One region of the Exiguobacterium sp. s89 genome, then DNA from elsewhere that is predicted to be linked to it. Evidence: riboswitches for the same ligand, from Rfam matches in the RefSeq annotation. Region 1 holds a riboswitch; each other region holds the start of a gene.
The links. Region 1 has a riboswitch for S-adenosylmethionine ahead of metK (methionine adenosyltransferase). Riboswitches for the same ligand answer to the same signal wherever they lie in the genome.
Positions count from the first base shown of each region.

Region 1 (7,272 bases):
CACGACTCGGTACCGAAGTATTCGATGTCGAGCCGGGTGAAAGTGACTTGGAGACAGGGAAACGGACAATCCAAGCTGTTCGTGCATTCTTCGACCAACTCGGTGCGCCAAACTCGCTCCGTGACTACGAAATTGATGAGTCGACATTCGATGCGATTCTCGATTCGGCAATGAAGCGTGGTGCATTCGGTCGCTTCCGTACACTTGAACGGGAAGATGTCTCGAAAATCTTAGAACTTAGTAAATAAGGCGAATTCTTGCCTATTTCGCAATAATGATTGAACGAATCCGACGTTTCCGTTTATGATGGGTCATGTATGGCTCTTTTACGAGCGATTTAAAGGAGGAAATGACATGTCAACTGTACGTTTCGATTATTCAAACGCGCTCTCATTCGTAGGGAAGCACGAAATCGACCAAATGCAAGAAACGGTAAAAACGCTTCACTCGGTGATTCACGAGCGAAGCGGAGCCGGAAGTGATTTTCTTGGGTGGGTCGATCTTCCGACCGAATACGATCAAGATGAGTTCGCACGAATCAAAGCTGCGGCGGAACGAATTCGCGAGAATTCAGACGTTCTCGTCGTCGTCGGAATCGGAGGATCTTACCTCGGTGCCCGTGCAGCGATCGAAATGCTTCAACATTCGTTCTTCAACGTATTATCAAAAGAAGAGCGCAAGGCTCCACAAGTATTCTATGCGGGCCACAATATCTCATCGACGTATATGAGAGAATTGCTTCAAGTGCTCGAAGGAAAAGACGTCTCGGTTAACGTCATCTCGAAATCAGGGACGACGACAGAACCTGCGATTGCTTTCCGTGTTCTTAAACAGTTCATGGAAGAAAAGTACGGACAAGACGGGGCGCGTGAGCGCATCTACGCAACGACAGATCGGGCTCGCGGTGCACTCAAGACTCTCGCGGACGCGGAAGGATACGAATCGTTCGTTATTCCGGATGATGTCGGTGGACGCTTCTCTGTCCTCACACCAGTCGGTCTTCTTCCGATTGCCGCTGCCGGAATCGATATCGATGCCTTGATGGAAGGGGCACGTGACGCACAGAACGCTTACAGCTCTCCTGAATTGGCAGAGAATGAAGCATATCAATATGCGGTTGTACGAAACGCCCTTTACGCAAAAGGCAAATCGATTGAGATGCTCGTCAACTACGAACCGGCTCTTCACTACGTGTCAGAGTGGTGGAAGCAGCTTTACGGTGAATCAGAGGGGAAAGACAATAAAGGTATTTTCCCTGCGGCTGTCGATTTCTCGACGGATCTTCACTCGATGGGGCAATACATCCAAGAAGGTCGTCGCGACTTGTTCGAGACAGTCATCCGTGTGAAAGAAGTTCGTCATTCGATGAACGTTCCAGAAGACGCACAGGACTTGGATGGCTTGAACTTCCTTGCCGGTGAAACGATTCAATTTGTGAATGACAAGGCGACAGAAGGAACACTTCTCGCACACACAGACGGCGATGTACCGAACTTAGTCGTCGAATTGCCGGAGATGACCCCGTATCACCTTGGTTACTTGTTCTATTTCTTTGAGAAAGCATGCGCGATGAGCGGTTACATCCTCGGAGTGAACCCGTTCAACCAGCCAGGCGTCGAAGCGTACAAAGCAAACATGTTCGCTTTGCTCGGTAAACCGGGATATGAAGAACAAAAAGCAGAACTCGAAAAACGCTTGAATCAATAAGAAAACGAATCGGTCCGCAAGTCGGGCCGATTTTTTTGTTTGAAACTGGGTGAAGACAAGGTAAAGTGAGAGTAGACAGGGGAAAGAAAGGGATGGACTATGAAGACATTCAAGGATTACTATCATAATCAAGTTGAGCTAAGCTTCACCCATTATCCATTCTCAGACACACCGCTCCACGTCTGGGTCGTCGCCCGTTACGAGGATAAGTGGGTATTGACGAAGCATAAACAAAGAGGACTCGAGTTTCCGGGCGGGAAAGTCGAGCCGGGCGAGCATGAGGACGCCGCCGCAATCCGAGAAGTTTACGAAGAGACCGGTGGGATCGTGCAGACACTACGCTACTTGGGACAGTATCGGGTGCTCGGTCGAGGTGATACGGTCGTCAAAAATATTTACTTTGCTGAGATTGAGCGATTTGAGGATCATCCTGCCGTCGATGAGACGGATGGGGCCGTCTTGATTGATGCATTGCCGGGTAATTTGTTACGCAATCAACGTTATAGTTTTATGATGAAAGACCGAGTCTTACCGGAGACGATGAGGGTTCTACATGAACAACAGTTGGTTTGACCGAGTTGATGTGTTACCACCGTACGCAGGTTATCGGGTGACAAAAGGGTGGTACACGACAAATGATGGAGAAGAGGTCGTAGCGTATTCAATCGAACCAAAACGACCGAATGGGCACGTGTTGATGTACTTACGTGGAGGGACGGCACGAATCGGGGACGTCCGTTTACCGCGGCTCATGCAATTCGCATCACGCGGCTTTCATGTCGTCGCTCCCGTCTATCGTGGCAACCATGGTGGGACTGGAAAAGAGGATTTTGGTGGGGATGATTTGGAAGATGTGCTCTCGCTATACGATCGCGTTCAAACGAGCGGACGACCGGTTCACGTGCTCGGCTTTTCGCGAGGGGGCATGATGGCACTATCGCTCGCATCCGAACGACCGGTCACCACGGTCACATCCTGGGCAGGCGTGACGAACCTAGAATGGACATATGAGGAACAGCGTTCGATGCGGAAGATGTTACGTCGCATGACAGGTGGGGACCCCGAATCAGCAGAATCTGCCTATGTTGATCGTTCCCCCCTCTATAAAGAATGGATTGCCCCGACGCTCATCATCCATGGTACCGACGATGAGCAGGTTCGCTTGCGTCATGCGACAGCTGTCGCTGAGAAGTTAGGGGAGCAGGCTGAATTTTGGGTGGTCCCATTCGGACACCAGCTCCCATTTTGGGATAAATGGGAGACGACAGAGCAGGCGATGGACTGGATGATACAGCAAGAAAAAACACCGACTCATGATTGAGTCGGTGTTTTGATGTAGTTAGATGACGAGCGGACCGGCTGCGATGATTGATTCACTTGCTTTCGTGAAACGCTTGAAGTTCTCTTTAAATTTCATGGCAAGTGCTTTTGCCTCCATGTCGTAACGAGCTGAATCGTTCCATGTATCTCGTGGATTGAGAACAGTACTCGGTACACCTTCGATGGCTACTGGAATCTCGACATTGAAAATGTCATGTTTCATCGTTTCGACATCACGAAGCTGTCCATTGATTGCGGCGTTGACCATCGCGCGCGTATAAGCGAGTTTCATACGTGAACCTTCACCGTATGCACCACCTGTCCAACCTGTGTTGACGAGATAGACATCGACATCATGTTTTTCAATCAATTGACCGAGCATATCCGCGTAACGCTCAGGAGCGAGCGGGAGGAACGGTGAACCGAAGCAAGTCGAAAACGTCGCTTGTGGTTCTGTGACACCGCGCTCCGTGCCGGCAAGTTTTGACGTATAGCCAGACAAGAAGTGATACATCGCTTGCTCTTTCGTCAATTTGCTGATCGGTGGCAAGACGCCGTACGCATCTGCCGTCAAGAAAACAATTGTATTCGGATGACCTGCGCGTGATGGGAGCATCGCATTGTCGATGAACTCAATCGGATATGCCGCACGCGTGTTTTCCGTTGAAGAAATGTTTTTGTAGTCTGGTGTTCGATCATCGTTTAGCACAACGTTTTCAATCAATGAACCGAATCGAATCGCATCATAAATTTGTGGTTCGTTCTCACGTGATAAATTGATTGTCTTTGCGTAGCAACCGCCTTCAATGTTAAAGATGCCGTCTGGTGACCATCCGTGTTCATCGTCACCGATCAAGTGACGCTCAAGGTCAGCCGAAAGTGTCGTCTTCCCAGTTCCCGACAACCCGAAAAAGAGAGCCGTTTCGTTCGCATCATTGACATTTGCCGAACAGTGCATCGATAACACGTTTTGTTCAGGCAACAAGAAGTTCATGACGGAGAAGATTGATTTTTTAATTTCACCACCGTATTCTGTTCCCCCGATCAGAATTGTACGTTTGGCGAATGAAACGAGAATGAATGTCTCTGAGTTTGTGCCATCGACCGCAGGGTCTGCTTTATAACTCGGTGCATAAATGACCGTAAACGGGTCGAACGCACCTTTCGTCGGCCATTCACGTAAGAAGAGTTGTTTAGCGAATAGACTGTGCCACGCATACTCTGTGATGGCACGAACGGGTAAAGTGTAGTGTTCATCCGCGCCAGCCGCAGCTTCAAGATAGTAGAGCTTATCTTTCTTCTCTAAGTGATTGAGTACTTTTTCAAGAAGTGCTGAAAACTTCTCTTCAGCGATTGGTTGGTTGACCTTCCCCCAATCGACAAGGTTGTTGCTGACTTCATCTTGTACGACGAATTTGTCTTTCGGTGACCGTCCGGTAAAAGCACCGGTGCTGACAGATAATGCCCCGTCTTTTGTCAGTACACCTTCACCATTTTGAATGGCTTCTTCTACCAGCTCTGGAACCGTCAAGTTCCGTAACATGTCGGTACCATTAATTAATTCTTCGATTTTCAGGAGCGTTGTCGCCATCCTGAATCCCACCTTTCCCCTAAATAGATGTGGATGAAATCCGCATACTTCCGCAATCAAGATTAATTAGTATGACATTTTTAATTATATGTGACACACTAATTAAAAACAAGCATTTCTTCTCTATTAAGTAAGCGCTTTCTTACAAGGATAGTTTAACACATTCTCTTATCACAAGGTGTTAAAAAAAAGAAACGAAATAAAAAAATGGTTGACGATTCACAAACAGAAATGTTTAGCAAGTCTGTGAAAAAAATACGAATTCGTTCAATTCCCTTGACATAATCGGATGTCATTTATATGATGGTTTTCGTAACGGATACTCTTATTCTGAGCGGTGGAGGGAACAAGGCCCTACGAAGCCCAGCAACCGTCCGACATGAAGTCTTGTGCGGAAAAGGTGCTATCCTGAAGCGAAGCCATTAGCTTCGAACGATAAGAGGGTAAGGAAGAACGATTCAACCTTTCCCCATGTATGTCATCGGGGGGAGGTTTTTTTCATTACCGTCCCAAAGCAACGCGTAAGGGGAACGAGTACCGTCCACATATCACCCTTATTATAGGAGGTTTTTTGAATGTCAAATTTGAACCGTCGACTTTTTACTTCAGAGTCGGTTACTGAAGGACATCCAGACAAAATTTGTGATCAGATTTCTGACTCGATTTTGGATGCCATTTTAGCGGAAGACCCGAATGCCCGTGTTGCGGCAGAAACGTCTGTCACAACAGGTCTTGTACTCGTAGCTGGTGAAATCACAACGTCAACTTACGTGGATATCCCGAAAGTTGTCCGTGAAACGATCCGTGAAATCGGATACACACGTGCGAAATATGGTTTCGATGCTGAAACATGTGCAGTCTTGACATCGATTGACGAACAATCGGTCGATATCGCGCAAGGTGTAGACCAAGCCCTTGAAGCTCGTGAAGGTCAAATGACTGAAGAGGAGCTTGATGCAATCGGGGCAGGAGACCAAGGTCTCATGTTCGGATACGCAACAAACGAGACACCTGAACTCATGCCCCTCCCAATCTCGTTGGCACACAAGTTGTCACGTCGTCTTGCGGAAGTACGTAAGAACGGTACGCTTGAGTACCTCCGTCCGGATGGGAAAACACAAGTAACGGTTGAGTACGATGAGAATAACAACCCTGTTCGTATCGATACAATCGTTATCTCGACGCAGCATGCAGAAGAGATTACACTCGAGCAAATTCAAGAAGACTTGAAAAAATATGTCATCGAAGCAGTCATTCCGGCTGAACTTATCGATGCTGAAACGAAATACTTCATCAACCCGACTGGTCGCTTCGTAATCGGTGGACCACAAGGGGATGCAGGTTTGACAGGACGTAAAATCATCGTCGATACGTACGGTGGATACGCTCGTCACGGCGGTGGTGCATTCTCTGGTAAAGATCCGACAAAAGTTGACCGTTCAGCGGCATACGCAGCCCGCTATGTAGCGAAAAACATCGTTGCAGCAGGACTTGCGGATAAAGCGGAAGTACAACTCGCGTATGCGATCGGGGTTGCACACCCTGTATCAATCGCTGTCGATACATTCGGCACTGGAAAATTGAGCGAAACAGAACTCGTTGAACTCGTTCGTGAGAACTTTGACCTCCGTCCGGCAGGTATTATCAAAATGCTCGACCTTCGTCGCCCGATCTACAAACAGACAGCAGCTTACGGTCACTTCGGTCGTACAGATGTGGAACTCCCTTGGGAGCAAACAGATAAAGCAGCAGTTCTTGAAGAAGGCGCGAAGCGTTTCGCGTAATCAAAAACGACCTTTCCGCGGAAAGGTCGTTTTTTTGGTTCATGTAGTTGATGGTGTCTGTTTATTTTCGTCTGACTCAGAATCGTTGGAAGTTGTTTCTTGTCCGAGAGCTGTATCTTTCGCTTCGACGACCTTCTCACCGATATCTTGTAAATCAGACTTGGCTTCTTGTGCTGTATCAACGATTTTATTGACGTCTTCTTTAACTGTATCTACTTCTCCGACGACTTTTTCATATACGTTCTGAACGTCTGTAGATACTTCCTGAATTTTGCCGGAAGCCGTCTTCACTTGTTCAATAACCTGTGAGGCTTTACCAGCAGGGTCTTGTTTCATTTCATTGACAATGCCGCCGACCGAAGATTTTGCGCTCGAGAGGGATTGTTTCGTATGATCTCGATTCGAGGAGCTAAGTAATGCGAGAAGACCACCGACAAGTGCACCGAGTAACATGCCGGTCACGACGTTGATTTTCGGACTTCCCGCGTTCATTTGGTCAAATTGACGATTTGGGTTCTCTGTTTGTTCGACTTTCGGGTCATGCTCTAATTTTGGTTCCATGTTGTTCCACTCCTTCATTTGATTGGCATTGCTAGTTTTATACCCAAGTCGAATGCTAAGATAACGTTTTCTAATGAATCGTCATGAAAAAGAAATGTAGTGCAGGATAAAAACACTATGATAGGGAATGATACAAATAGATTGGCCTAAAGGGGGAAGCGATCATGAATATGCGAGAAGCAGTTCCAGAAGATGCGGCGTTAATTCGAACGATTGCACTTGCAACGATTTCAAAGAATGATTCCAATCGGACAAGAGCGATGGAGCGCGCCTATCGACAAGAAGAGATTGTACGAGCAATCAGTTCAA
Region 1 is NZ_JACSKS010000002.1:718,765-726,036, forward strand. Features, by position in the region: gene KNO96_RS09580 (iron-containing alcohol dehydrogenase) at 1-248, shown strand, start outside; gene KNO96_RS09585 (glucose-6-phosphate isomerase) at 355-1,707, shown strand; gene ytkD (RNA deprotection pyrophosphohydrolase) at 1,807-2,280, shown strand; gene KNO96_RS09595 (alpha/beta hydrolase family protein) at 2,261-3,028, shown strand; gene pckA (phosphoenolpyruvate carboxykinase (ATP)) at 3,047-4,618, opposite strand; SAM riboswitch class I at 4,941-5,060, shown strand; gene metK (methionine adenosyltransferase) at 5,194-6,402, shown strand; gene KNO96_RS09610 (hypothetical protein) at 6,442-6,963, opposite strand; gene KNO96_RS09615 (GNAT family N-acetyltransferase) at 7,128-7,272, shown strand, end outside.

Region 2 (7,272 bases), on a different contig from region 1:
TAGTGGACAGTCGAGAAACAGTGACATATCAGGAGCTAAAGACACGTTGCGAACACCTTGCTCATCATTTGGCTGATCAGTATGGGGTTAAAAAAGGACATAAAGTGGCGTTTCTATGTAAAAACCACGCGTCTTTCGTACAAGGGATGTTTGCGGCCTCACGACTCGGTGCTGACATCTATATGCTTCATTGTTCGATGAGTCAACTGCAGTTCAACCGGCTCGTAGAAGAACAATCATTCGATCTTTTGATTTACGATGAGGAGTTTGAAGACTTAATTGAAAACTCGTCTTACGAACATTCGACACTCGTCAGCTATCATAAGGAAAAGGTATCAATCAATCGTTTATCGGATTCGAAACGACCTCATCAAGGAAAGCTTCCGGTCGCATCGAGCGGGAAAATCGTGATGTTGACCGGTGGCACTACGGGTAGTCCGAAACAGGTGATTCACAAACCCTCCCTCTTTCACTTTCTAGCTCCATTCACGGCTTTATTGAACCGGTTGCTTTTGTCGTTATTCAACACTGCCTATATTGCCACGCCGATTTACCATGGCTACGGCATCGCCATTCTTTTATCTTTTCTAGCGCTAGGGAAAAAGGTTGTCATTCAGGAGAACTTTGATGTGCAGAGAGCCTGTGACCTCATTCGGCAATACAAGATAGAAGTGGTCACGGTCGTCCCGCTCATGATCCACAAAATGTTACGACACGATCCAACATCACTTCATTCCCTCGCATGTATCGCATCCGGTGGTGCGAAGCTTCATCCCGTTTTAGTCCGTGAAGTACATAACGAGTTAGGGAGCGTCTTATACAATCTCTATGGGACATCGGAAGCGGGCTTAAATCTCATCGCCACGCCAGAAGATTTACAGTATGATGCGAATACGCTCGGAAGAAGGATTCCGGGAGGAGACTTGCAGATAGTGAAGGATGGGGTGGAAGTCGATCCAGGCGCCATCGGGGAATTTTGCATACGAAATAAGTGGTCCATGCAAAACAGGAAGAACCGCTGGATTCTAACGGGTGATGTCGGATACCGTGATGAGAACGACTATTATTTTTTGTGTGGACGAACAGACGACTTGATCATCTCTGCTGGAAACAATATTTACTCCGGGGAAGTCGAGACGGTTATGCGCGACCATCCGAATGTCGAAGACGCCGCTGTCATCGGGGTAGAGGATGTGTACGCCGGTCACATCTTGAAGGCGTATGTACAGGTATACGACGAAAAATTAACAGAAGAAGCACTAGTGAGCTGGTTGCGCGAACGAGTGACAACATATCAGTTTCCACGAGAAATCGTATTCTTGGAGGCGTTGCCTTATACAGAGGTTGGAAAGTTAGACAGAAAACGACTTAAAACGATCACTCGTGCAGATGAATAGATATTTAGGAGCGAATCAAATAATAAAAGTGGATGGTTTACTTTTTGTTTTTTCGTTTTTAGCCATTGTTTTATGCCATATTTTTTGAATCTCAAGGTAGATGTGATGATCATTCTTTTGACAATCATTACATTATCGTTTATTAAACATGTTGCATCGTTAATAAAGAAGGATAGTTAAATCGTTATGAATCGAAACGTAGTAACCACAGATAGATAATAAGATTACTTTTTCAATTTGAATTGTTTGATCCGCCACATCATCGACGTCATAAAAGCTGCCCATCCACCGAGTACAAGGATATAAATTGCCAAGAAAAACACAAATGCTCCATAGTCTTCGAGCTCTTCGAATGGATTCTGAATAATCATCGGTTCGGATAGTATGCCGACCACCATCAATGGAATGAAAAATAGAAAAAATCGCTTCCAAAAGTAGTGTTTGTATAGTTGTGGCAATGTCTGCTCCATGATCGACCCTCCTCAATGAAATTACACTTATTTACATATATGATAGCATATACACAATTGATGTTGGATGATTGGTCTTTATTTTTTAGCCGATTTCAAATGAAAAGAGGGTGGCCGATTCATTCAGCCGCCCTGCAGTCAATTCATTCACTTGTTCCAGTCAGTTCTCCCGTCCCGAACGTCGCGCTGAACGCACGGCACCAGATGACGACGGTGTTGTACTCTTCTAGATTCACATCCTTAGGGACCAAGTAGTTTTGATTCCCGATATTCCCTTTTAGAGCCCCTAGACTGACGCCTTCGGTCGTCTCTTGACCTGGTTTTGTCAAATAGACAAATAAGTCTGGACCGTTCGTCGTCTCGAACTCTTCAAATCGGAGATATGTCCCGTCTTCTGCCTCGACCGAGCGGATCGTCCCGGTCGTCTCATAATTTTTCTCCCCGTCCATGAATACACCCGCTACTTCGGTTGGACTCGGTTGTGCTTCCGGTGTCTCGGACGTCTCTTCTCCCGCTTCTTCTTCAGGGGCTGGTGATTCGACAGCTGTCGGTGGCAACCCTTCGTCGACCGTCTCTGTTAAAAATAGTGGGGAGATCAGCCACCAGGCGATGGCTATGATGGCGATACCGATGATTCCGATGATGATTTTTGTACGAGTCTTCATATATAATCCTCCTTTTCAGGTGTTTGAATCGTTACATTCCTTTTCCCGATTCATGGGCTTATAAAAAGACGCGAATCATTCAATTCGCGTCAGTTGAACATCATACTGTCTCGGTCCACTTCTCCTCGATGAACTCGTCGCGTCCCGAGATGGCCCGGTCCTCCTTATAATGCTTCGGATTTTTTTTATGATAGTCCTGATGGTAGTCTTCTGCAGCAAAGAACGTCGTCGCTGGAATGATTTTCGTGACGATCGGGGCCGTGAAGCGCCTGCTCGCTGCCAACACGTCGCGACTCGTCTCAGCAGCGACTTGTTGTTCTTCCGTGTGATAGAAGATAGCTGGGGCATACTGAGGTCCCCGGTCTTGGAATTGACCACCGTCATCGGTCGGGTCGGTCTGAATCCAATACAGTTCAAGGAGACGTTCATACGAGAATAATGCTGGATCATATGTGATTTGAACGACCTCAAGGTGCCCCGTCGTCCCGGTTTTTACTTGTTCATATGTCGGATTGGCGACTTGTCCACCCATATAGCCGGATATGATGCCTTCAATCCCTGGTAATTCCTCAAATGGTGTCACCATGCACCAAAAACAGCCGCCTGCGAATGTTGCTTTTTCCATTCTGTCGTTCCCTCCAAATCGTCATTCAACAAAAAAGCGCTCACGTCGGATGACATGAGCGCTTTCGTCATATCGTCCAAGGTTTCCCTTGCTGGTCGTAGCACCTTGCCTAAGGCAGGTTGCTGTGAAGTCGCGGAGCCAGATCTCTCGTTCACTCTTGATATCGATATGTAGTTGGTGAGAGCATCATATCACCCTCAAAATACATTCGTCAATGATTCGGTTTTCGTTTCAACTGAAAAACAGTCAAGACGATGATGAATCCAATCAAAGCGATGGAAATGGGTGTACCATAAGGCACATTTTCACCGTATAGCTGTATGAAAAATAGACCGAACACAGCTAGCAACACGAATATGTAGGATCGTGTCATAGGAACCTCCTGTTTTTTCTTAAGTGTAACAAGAACACATCGACTTGGCGATACGAAAAGGAAATCAGACATAGAGCACGAATAAAAGGGAAGAGATAAAGGAGGAATGTATGATGGAACAAATCCAATTACATGAACTGACGATTGAACGTGCGCATCGTGGGTATAAAGAAGGACAATTCACGGCGAGAGACGTGACCGCCTATTATTTAGGACGGATTGCGACATATAATGAACGGCTTCACGCCGTCATTCAAGTCAATCCGGACGCCCTGTTCGAAGCAGAGGCGGCAGACCGAGCCTACCGAAAAGGAGTACGCAAACCGCTACTCGGTATTCCCGTCTTGATCAAGGACAACATCGAGACGAACGGTCTGATGCGCACGACAGCGGGTGCCGCCGCGATGCGACATCATTTCGCCGGTCGAGATGCCGAGCTCGTCAAACGGTTACGGGCTGACGGGGCTATTATCCTTGGGAAGGCGAACCTGTCCGAGTGGGCGAACTTTTTAACGGAAGGTATGCCGAACGGATGGAGTGCCGTCGGTGGACAGACGATGAACCCATATGGCGACGCGTTAAATGTCGGGGGATCAAGTTCGGGGTCGGCTTCTGCGGTCGCGGCGAACCTCGCTCTTCTTGCGGTAGGGTCCGAGACGAGCGGTTCAATCGTCCATCCGAGTGTCCATAACAGCATCGTCGGGATCAAGCCGACCGTCGGATTAATCAGCCGCTCCGGAATCATTCCAATCTCACGTTCTCAAGATACGGCAGGACCGATGGCGCGTACGCTTCGTGATGCGGTCATCTCCTTACAATCGATGTGTGGTGAGGATGAATCGGATCCGGCGACTCTTGAGACACCGGTCGGCCCCCCTTACGTGACATGTCTCGACGTGAGGCAGGCGGTCGGGATGCGCGTCGGGTTCGTCAAACCGGACATTTCAGACGAAGAAGTCGGATTGTATGAACAGGCAATCCAGTTGCTACGACAAGCCGAAATCGAACTCGTCGAGGTCACGCTGCCGAAGCATGCGGCGCTAGAGCAGGCGGACATCCTGTTCGACGAATTCAAGCTCGGGGTCGCGGCGTATCTCGCGAACACGACAGTGCCATTTAAGACGCTTTCCGATTTGATCGAGTGGAACGCGGAACATCCTGAATCGATCCCGCACGGCCAGACCATCTTTGAAGAGGCGAACGCCCGATCTGGAAAACTGATCGAAGCGAGCTATCTCGACCGTCGCATCGCGGACGTCCGTCTCGCAAAAACAGAAGGGATTGACGCATTGCTTCAAACTCATAAACTGGATGCAATCGTCCTCCCACATGACATGAACTACGACATGGGTGCGAAAGCAGGGCATCCGACGATTACAATCCCTTATCAACTGAAAGAGAGCGGTGCCCCATTCGGCCTCTCGTTCACGGGGACGAGCTACGCGGAGCGTGATTTGATTCGGGTCGCTTATGCGTTCGAACAGTTCATCACACGACCGACGCCTCCAGATTATTCGTAAGTTGCACCCGTCTCTCACGTCCGCTACAATGGTACGTATGCGGATTAGAGAAAGGACAGATTACAATGAAATCATCTATATACGGGTTGACGTTTGATCAGCTCACAAATGAGTGTACGGAAGCGGGATACGGTGCCTTCCACGCACGTCAAGTTTGGGACTCGCTCTACATCAATCGGGTCAAATCGATGGACGACCTCAACGTACGAGACGAGGTGCGCGAGTACTTAACAGAGAAATACGTCATCTCGACTCAAGACCTGTTCGTCAAACAGGAAGCGGGCGACGGAACGGTCAAATTCTTACTTAAATTACATGATGGGCACTACATCGAGACGGTGCTCATGCGTCATAAATACGGTCGTTCGGTCTGTGTGACGACACAGGTCGGATGTAACATCGGCTGTAGCTTCTGTGCTAGCGGGTTGTTGAAGAAGACACGTGACTTGACGGCTGGTGAGGTCGTCGAGCAGATCATGACCGTCCAACATTTCCTCGATGAAGAAGGAGATGGTGATCGCGTCAGCCATATCGTCGTCATGGGAATCGGCGAACCGTTCGACAACTTCGACAACTTGGTCGACTTCTTGCGTGTCGTCAAAGATGAGCGTGGTCTTGCGATCGCTCCGCGTAAGATCAACGTGTCGACGAGTGGGCTCGCGGACAAGATCTACAAGTTCGCAGACCTTGACTTACGCATCAACTTGGCGCTCTCGCTTCATGCGCCGAATGATGAGCTTCGGACACGCATCATGAAAATCAACCGGGCGTTCCCGCTTGATCAACTCATGCCATCGATTCGTTACTACGTCGAGAAGACGAACAAACGAATCACTTTCGAGTATATCCTACTCTCGAAAGTGAACGATTTACCGGAACATGCGGAAGAACTCGCCGACTTGATTGAAGACATTAAAGACAAGTCGTACATCAATTTGATTCCATACAACCCGGTCAACGAGCACATCCAATATGAGCGAAGCACGCCTGAAGACATCATGGCGTTCTACGACATCTTGAAAAAACGTGGCGTCAACATTGGTGTCCGTCTCGAGCACGGGACAGACATCGATGCGGCATGCGGTCAACTCCGCAGTAAGCATATGAACGTCGAAGGCGCGAAGTGAAAAATGGCCTCTCCGAATCTCGGGGAGGCCATTCGTTTACTGTTTTTGCCCGACATATTGAATCACAGCGGATTCGCCGTGATGGAGTGTGCCTTCTTCTCGCCAGACGACCGTCTCGTTTAAGACGAGAGGGACGAAATCGTCTTCGAGTTGGTGAAACATCTCTTCGGTGTAAAGAAGTGAGGCGTCGTTTGGTCCACCTGTCCCGTAAGCGAGTTGATGTGTAGAGTAGACTTCACTCAGGAACAAACCACCAGGTCGAAGCGTTTGTCGAATACCGGCGAACACCTTTTCTCTGACATGTGGAGGAAAGTGGCCGAAGATACAGATGACCATGTCATACGCCTCGTTTGGCCAGTCCGCTTCATTCAAATCAATCTGTTTCGTCTGAAGGGAGACGTTTCGTGACGTCGCCAAACGATTCGCTTTCTCGAGCCCTACTTTCGAAGCGTCCCACATTTCGACGTCGAGTCCGAGTGTGGCGAGCCATACTGCGTTTCGACCTTCTCCTTCCGCGATGGCTAACACAAGTTTTCCTTCAAGCCGATGTGTTGTGATGAAGTCGAGTAAAAATTGATTTGGCTCCGTTCCGTACACATATTCATCGGTATTGTAACGTTCGTTCCATTTAGACAAATGATCCACTCCTCTCACCTTTCAATAAATATATCAAAATGATGAGACTAGGGTGGAAATCCTCTACGATTTTTCGAATTCATGCATAGTCCAAATGGGAGAAGGGAATAGATTTCTGAACTAATGGATAGAGTGGAGGCTAAGTAATGGAAAGAATAGATGCGTCGTTGTGGATTCGGGTACGAAATACGCTTGGTGAAGGTCCTTGTTGGGATGCTGAGTTGAAGCGTTTCTATTGGGTGGATATCGAAGGGCATACGTTATGGTGGTATGACGAGCGAGAAGACGAGATTTCTTCTTTCGAGGTCGGAAAACAGGTCGGTTTCGTCATTCCAAAAGTGACGGATGGTGTCGTCCTTGGTCTTAAAGACGGGATTTATGAATGGGATGAAATCAACCGGGAGTTAATTAAAATTGTCGAATTGGATGACCCTGAAGGTCGATTACGTTTTAATGATG
Region 2 is NZ_JACSKS010000001.1:328,106-335,377, forward strand. Features, by position in the region: gene KNO96_RS01685 (class I adenylate-forming enzyme family protein) at 1-1,397, shown strand, start outside; gene KNO96_RS01690 (hypothetical protein) at 1,622-1,867, opposite strand; gene KNO96_RS01695 (DM13 domain-containing protein) at 2,011-2,532, opposite strand; gene msrA (peptide-methionine (S)-S-oxide reductase MsrA) at 2,633-3,157, opposite strand; SAM riboswitch class I at 3,225-3,324, opposite strand; gene KNO96_RS01705 (hypothetical protein) at 3,369-3,530, opposite strand; gene KNO96_RS01710 (amidase family protein) at 3,644-5,050, shown strand; gene rlmN (dual-specificity RNA methyltransferase RlmN) at 5,116-6,177, shown strand; gene KNO96_RS01720 (class I SAM-dependent methyltransferase) at 6,214-6,822, opposite strand; gene KNO96_RS01725 (SMP-30/gluconolactonase/LRE family protein) at 6,960-7,272, shown strand, end outside.
Region 2: another riboswitch for S-adenosylmethionine. It lies ahead of msrA (peptide-methionine (S)-S-oxide reductase MsrA); the one in region 1 lies ahead of metK (methionine adenosyltransferase).

Region 3 (7,272 bases), on a different contig from region 1:
CGACGTCTACGATGACAGAGCCTGGTGACATTCGTTGTACCATTTCTTCTGTGACAAGCTTAGGTGCTTTCGCTCCTGGAATGAGGACAGCCCCGATGACGAGGTCACTCTCGGCCACTCGTTTGGCGATATTATATTTATTTGAGATTAACGTGTTGATGGTATTTCCAAACAAGTCATCGATTTGACGAAGACGAGCAGGGCTAATGTCCATCAGCGTAACGCTTGCGCCGAGACCGATTGCGATGCGGGCCGCGTTCGTTCCGACGACACCGCCCCCGATGACGGTAACATTCGCACGAGGCACGCCTGGTAATCCTGACATTAAAATTCCTTTCCCACCGTGAGGTTTTTCAAGGATTTGTGCTCCGATTTGGGCAGCCATCCGACCTGCCACTTCACTCATTGGTGTGAGAAGTGGTAACGTCCGATCGACCTCTACTGTCTCATACGCAATTGCTGTTATACCTGAATCGACGAGCGCTTTCGTTAACTCTGGCTCCGCCGCGAGGTGTAAATACGTGAAGAGCGTCAAATCAGAACGGAAATATTGATATTCCGACGGCTGTGGCTCTTTTACTTTAAGTGCGAGTTCGACGCCTTCCCATACTTCTTTCGCTGTTTCGACGATTGTTGCACCTGCATCGATATACTCCATATTCGTGAATCCACTACCGAGTCCGGCGTTCGTTTCGACGACTACGTCATGACCAAGCTCTGTTAGCATAAATGAACCCATCGGTGTTAATGCCACCCGATTTTCGTTGTTTTTAATTTCTTTTAATACCCCGATTTTCATGGAACATTCCCCTTTCATTCCGTTGACACAAATTGTTCACACCCCTAGTATAAATCCAATTGAAAGCGCTGTCTTTATCATGGATTCTAAAAACGAAGACGTTCGCTTTGTGAAAAAACACAAAGCGAACGTCTAGTCTTCTAATCGATATTGACCAGCTTTGATGGCCAAATAAATCATAGCTCGTTCCGGTAATGACACTTGAGTGATATTCGTCAACTCTTCGATGCGTCGAATCCGGTATAGGACGGTATTCGGATGGATGTGTAGGTGGGATGCGACTCGCTTAACATTGCCTTCGAAATAAAAATACCATTCGAGTGTCGTCACGAGTTCGGTCTGATGGGACGAATCGTAATGTTGCAACCGTTCGATGGTCGGATGGGTTTCAAGTCGGAGCCCGATGCGCCGTGCGAGCTCTGGGACAAGTTGATAAATTCCAATCTGTTCGAAAGCACGGGAAGTCGAGAGTTCGAGAGGGAACTTGCGACGCAATGTCGTGACGCGTCTTGCTTCCTCGGCTGCGTCGTATAACATGTCACTCTCAAAAAAGCGTCGACTGATTCCGAGTCGTGGTTCGGATTCGATAAATTTGTCTTGAAGTAACTGTTCGAACCGTTCCGCCCAAGCTAATAATTCCGTCTCTTCATCGGACAGTTCAGACTTCATATAGTGCCAGACGAGTAACTGCTGACCATCGATGGCATGTAAAACGACTTCGATTGCCTCTTGAGTTGCGAGCACATAATGAAGACGCTCAGCGAGTTGAGGGGTGATCGGTTGGGTACATTCGATGATTGTTAGACGACTCGCGACCGCGATAGGTGCGAGTTCATTCAATCTTTCGCGATTAGAATCGGAGAGCGACGAAGAAGCAAGGACATCTAATAAAAAACGTTCAAGCTCGGCACTGATACGACGTTCGTGCATCGCAATTGTCATGAGTAGTTTCTTGGCGATTGTCGCTCCTTCTTGTAGAATTGCCAACTCTTGATTGGTGAACGGATTTGTGCGGGCTAAACTCCAAATATAGCCGAGTACTTCATCATGTTGTTTGATGACGATTGCCGCGCGTTCCCCGAGACCGATGGAGAGCCGCGCTGGGATGACAACGGGTTCATCTTGGACGGTGACTTCTCTTAAAATACCACTCTCCCATAAATCTTCGATCACGGCTTCAGGTACGCGACGACCGATAATGGTCGCGATTCTGGCCGGGTCGGTCGAGTCGGGATGGGTACTATAGGCGAGTAATTGGTGATAGCGATTTTCAATCGTAATAGGTGCTCGAATCGCTTGGCCAATCGCTTCGGCGAGTGTATCGAGTGATTCATATGATTTCTGCAAAAAAGGCATATCGATTCCTCCTCACTCTGAGTATACCGTCTTCTTTGTGAAACTTCACAAAAAGAATCGAGAGTGTGAGAAATGACATACCTTTAACGATTAAATGGGAAAAAACAATCCAACGACAAGGCCGAGTAAAGCCCCAATGATGACTTGGAACGGCGTATGTCCGACAAGCTCATTCAAGAGCGGGGTTTCATGTTTGATCCCCTTAAAGTAGTCATTCAAGAGACGAGCTTGGAACCCGACCGCCTGGCGAACTCCGGTAGCATCATACATGACGATTGTCGCAAAGACGACGGCGAGTGCGAACATACTCGAGTCAATCCCTTCTGCACGACCGATTGCCGTAGCGAGAGCAACGACAGTAGATGAGTGTGAACTCGGCATGCCGCCTGAAGCGAACATGATTTCAATTTCAAAATCCCGTGTTTTAATGAGTTCAGTTACGAGTTTGGCCGCTTGGGCGATAAACCAAGCAAGAATCGCAGCGAGTAAAGGTTCGTTAAACATGCAAGTATTCACTTCCTGTCTGACATAGTACCTTCACTATACCCGAAAGCGTCTCAGATTATACGTTAAGATTTCGTCAAAAAAGGTGCCGCGGATGAGTCATCCGTGACACCTTTTGGTCGATTTTTGTTACCCGACTACTCCTTCAGTTTCCTGAAGTTTCTCTGCAATATTGTCGATGATATAACGGTTGCGTGGGTGTTCTTGACACTCTTTTGAGCATGAACGCATTTGTTTCGGTTCACACTCTTCACAACAGAAATGTTGAACGTTGCACTCCGGGTTGGCACAATTAACGTAACGAACCGTTTCTGTCCCGCAATGCATGCAATGTGAGACGACAGATGGGTTCACCGAGTTGACAGGGACGTTGATGCGCTCATCGAAGACATAAAGCTCACCGTCCCAGTTCTCTCCTTTTGTCGCTTCGTCTTTTCCATACATCGCGACACCACCTTTTAAGTGGAAAATGTTATCGTGACCTTGGTCACGCATATATGCTGTAAATTTCTCGCAACGGACTCCGCCGGTACAGTATGTGAGAAGAGTTTTCCCTTCGTAGAGGTCCTTGTTCTCTTCAAGCCATTCCGGCATGTAACGTGAAGCCTCTACATCAATTTTGATCGCATTTTTAAAGCGACCAAGTTCGTACTCGTAGTTGTTACGAACATCGAGGATGACGACATCATCACGGTTCATCATCTCTTTCCATTCTGCTGGTTCTAGGTATGCTCCGTGTTGTTTCGGCACATCAAACTCACCATCAAAGCGCCACGTCACGAGCTCTTTCTTGTGACGAACAAAAATTTTCTTGAAGGCATGCTCTTCGACTTCATCGATTTTAAACTCAATATCGCTGAAGAGTGGGCTTGCTTTCAAATCATTCATGTATTGCTCGGTTTGTTCCCATGTACCGGAGCACGTTCCGTTGATTCCTTCAGAAGAAATCAGGATACGCCCTTTGATACCGAGATCTTTACAATACTTCAAATGTTCTTGCGTGAGTGTTTCTGGGTCTTCGATATTGACGTACTTATAGTACAGCAAGACCCGCATTGGTTTTGTTTCCATGTTATGTTGCTCCCCTGTGTTCAGTTTTTTGCAGGAAAACGAACGTTGGGTTGTGTCGTTCGACGAATAGACTTGCCTGCAACCACAAGTCCATTATTATATGATAAATATCACGACGGATTTTCGCAAATGGTTTTTAATTTTTTTTGATGAATGCAGGGAGATGCGTCTTCTAAATCGAATTCGGGTAATAGAGTAGTAACGAAAGTTGAAGGTGGAACGACTATGCTCACTTCTCTCCAACAGTACATTATCCAATTGATTGAGTGGCTTCAGAGTTTGCCTGGTGGTCCTTGGGCTGGTCTTGGTGCTCCATTTTTAGAAGCAATCTTCCCTTTTCTGCCACTCGTCTTAATCATTTCTGCGAATGCGGCGACATATGGCTTTTTGTTAGGTGTTCTCTTGTCGTGGATCGGGAGTCTTCTCGGAACGATTGTCGTCTTCGCGGCCGTCCGGTACATCTTCCGAAAACCGATGACACGATGGCTTGAGAAGCATAAGACGGCGATATATTGGTTAGAACGAATTAATCACATGAGCCCGATTTCGCTCGGGTTCTTATATTCACTCCCGTTCATCCCGGTCAGTTTGATTACCTATTTACTGGCGCTCATCCAAATGAAGCTCCGTACGTTCATATTAGCAGCGGGATTTGGTAAACTGCTCGTCGTCGTCATTTTCTCTGTCATCGGAGACCAGTGGGAAGAATTTATTCAAAGCCCGTTTCGCTTGTCGATGCTCGGTCTGCTCTTAGTCATACTATGGGCCATCAGTCGAGGGCTTGAGGAAGTGCTCAAGCGACGGGCGTTCAAGAAACGGAACGAGCAATTGAAACAAGAGATGGTGACCAAACGACAAACACCCCTTTGAGAAAGGGGTGTTTTCGCTTATGACTGTTTTTTAAAGCGCGGGAAGTTGAAAGCAATGGCAATCCCTCCGCAAATAAAGAGGAGGAACGGATAGAACATGAACGGGACGAGGTCAGGCGATGCCGTCTCCGTCAACTCTGCGGCAATGAGGAGTTGTGCTCCGTATGGGAGAATCCCTTGTACGCCGCACGAGAAGATGTCGAGCACGCTAGCAGACTTTTTCCGTTCGATGTCATATTCGTCTGCAATGTTCGCTGCAAGCGGTCCGGCTACGAGAATGGAAATCGTGTTGTTCGCCGTCGCCACGTTTGTCGCACTGACAAGACCGGCGATACTCCATTCAGCACCGGCCCGTTTTTGGATGCGTGACGTCAAGGCATCACGTAAATATGCGAGACCGCCGTTATGTGAAATGAGTCCGACAAGTCCGCCCATGAGTAACGTCAAGAACGAGATTTCGGCCATGCCGATCATCCCGTCCGCAATGGCTGTCACAAACGCTGTCACAGATAAGCTTCCGTCAAGTAGACCAATGATACCCGTGAGCGTAATCCCACCTAACAAAACGAGAATGACGTTCAGTCCTGTTAACGCTAGTCCGATCACCGCGAGATACGGAATCAGTTTATACCACTCAAATGCAGCGACATCGACAGTCGATTCACCGTTCGATAAGACGGCGAGTAAAATGGTTGTGATGATTGCGGCCGGTAACACAATCCAGAAGTTCGTTCGGAACTTATCACGCATATTCGTCCGTTGTGTCCGCACAGCAGCGATGGTCGTATCTGAGATAAACGAGAGGTTATCCCCGAACATCGCACCCCCGACGACCGCTGCCGCAGCGATGGCGACGTTGACACCACTCTCTTCATGTATACCGAGTGCGATTGGTGCAAGTGCAGCAATCGTCCCGGTCGACGTTCCCATCGCCATGGAGATGAAGGCGGCAATGACGAAGAGCCCGCTCAAAAGAAGCGATGGTGGTAAGAGAGTCAACGCAGCGTTGACCGTTGCATCGATGGCGCCGATTGATTCAGCGACGGTTGAAAATGCGCCGGCCAGTAAGAAGATAAAAATCATAATGATGATTCCCGGATTGCCGGCTCCTTGAGCGATGCGCTCGACGGTTTGGGTAGCATTTCCTTTTGTCATGAATGCTGCAACCATCAAGGCGATGATGGCCGCAACGAGGACTGGAAACTTATAAAAGTCCCCGTAATAGACACCCGCTCCGATGAAGAAGAGTAAGAAGACGAGCAACGGCAAGAGTGCCCATTTGTTTGCTGTTGGTTGTTCCAAAATAATCACCTCATTAAAAATAAAAAGGACCCTTTTCTGAGAAAAAGGTCCTTCGTGCGAAATACCCTTTTCATCTTTCGAGCAATACGCCCGCTGGATTTGGCACAGGTTCCCCGCTGCCGAGACTTCACAGGGCCAGTCCCTCCGTCTCTCTCGATAAAAAGTTAGTCTATTCCATTATCAAACACGTTCCTTAACGTACCTGTTTCGAATCTAGTTGTCAACTTAAAAACTCCCCAATTCGATGTGAGAAAGGGGAGTTTACGTCGTTAAATTGTTGAAGTGTGCCACGCGGTTACGTCCTGCATATTTCCCACCGACATACAGCGCGCGGTCTGCGTTTCGAATCGTATCATCTAGACGCTTATTTCCAAACGCTTCAATCGTATCGACTCCAATCGACGTGGTCACAGAAATTTCGTGTTGGTCGACACAAAATGGTTTTGCTTCGATTTGGTGACGAATGCGCTCTGCGACTTCAATCGCTTGGGTCATATCACACTGGTTGAGGAGTAAAATGAATTCTTCCCCGCCATATCGTGCGGCAAAATCATCTGTACGAAGTACTTGTCGAATTCGTCGCCCGAATTCTTGTAACACGTGGTCACCGACTTGATGTCCATACGTATCATTGATTTTTTTGAAGAAATCAATATCGAGCATGGCGACCGAAATCGGATACATCGAGATATCGGATATTTGTTGAATCCCATATTCATAAAATGCGCGTGCATTTGCGAGAAGCGTCAAACTATCCGTCCGGCTCTCGGTATAGAGACGGTCTCGTTCATGACACCGACTGATGGTCCGATTGAACGACTTTAAGAGTTTGATGATTTCCTGCTGAATGATTTTTGGATATCCATAAACCGGCTCGCCGGTCATGACAATCCATGTACGAATTCCTTCTATTTCTTCCGAGCGGACAGAGACGAAGCTATGATAGTCATTATGGAAAGCATCGGAAAGTGAGGCATCCCATTCAAATCGCATCTCATAGTCGAGGACGGGGTCATTCGGTTGACTGATGTCGAGTAGTGCGTATACGACTGGTCGATCGATTGGTTGACGTGTCTTCAAATCAAAGTAGAGTATACGATCGAACAATCTGAACTCGACATATCCTTCATCGTAGTGATTCAATTGTTCACACTGACTTAAAAAAACTTCGATGGCTTGCGCCTCACTCTGTGACAAGGAGACGGCTTCTTTTGCTTCATCGTATTGTTCGATCAACGATTTGAATGCATCTTGCCGCTCTTTTTGAATGAGGAGCCGCTTAATAAAAAATGTTAATGCAGCCGCGATGCTACTGACGACAAGTAGATTGGTCTCTCGGAACAACGCCGCCGCTAAAATGAAGATCAAACT
Region 3 is NZ_JACSKS010000003.1:251,209-258,480, forward strand. Features, by position in the region: gene ald (alanine dehydrogenase) at 1-799, opposite strand, end outside; gene KNO96_RS11095 (PucR family transcriptional regulator) at 932-2,155, opposite strand; gene KNO96_RS11100 (divergent PAP2 family protein) at 2,246-2,671, opposite strand; gene trhO (oxygen-dependent tRNA uridine(34) hydroxylase TrhO) at 2,789-3,730, opposite strand; gene KNO96_RS11110 (TVP38/TMEM64 family protein) at 3,956-4,600, shown strand; gene KNO96_RS11115 (Na+/H+ antiporter NhaC family protein) at 4,618-5,901, opposite strand; SAM riboswitch class I at 5,969-6,064, opposite strand; gene KNO96_RS11120 (GGDEF domain-containing protein) at 6,163-7,272, opposite strand, start outside.
Region 3: another riboswitch for S-adenosylmethionine. It lies ahead of KNO96_RS11115 (Na+/H+ antiporter NhaC family protein); the one in region 1 lies ahead of metK (methionine adenosyltransferase).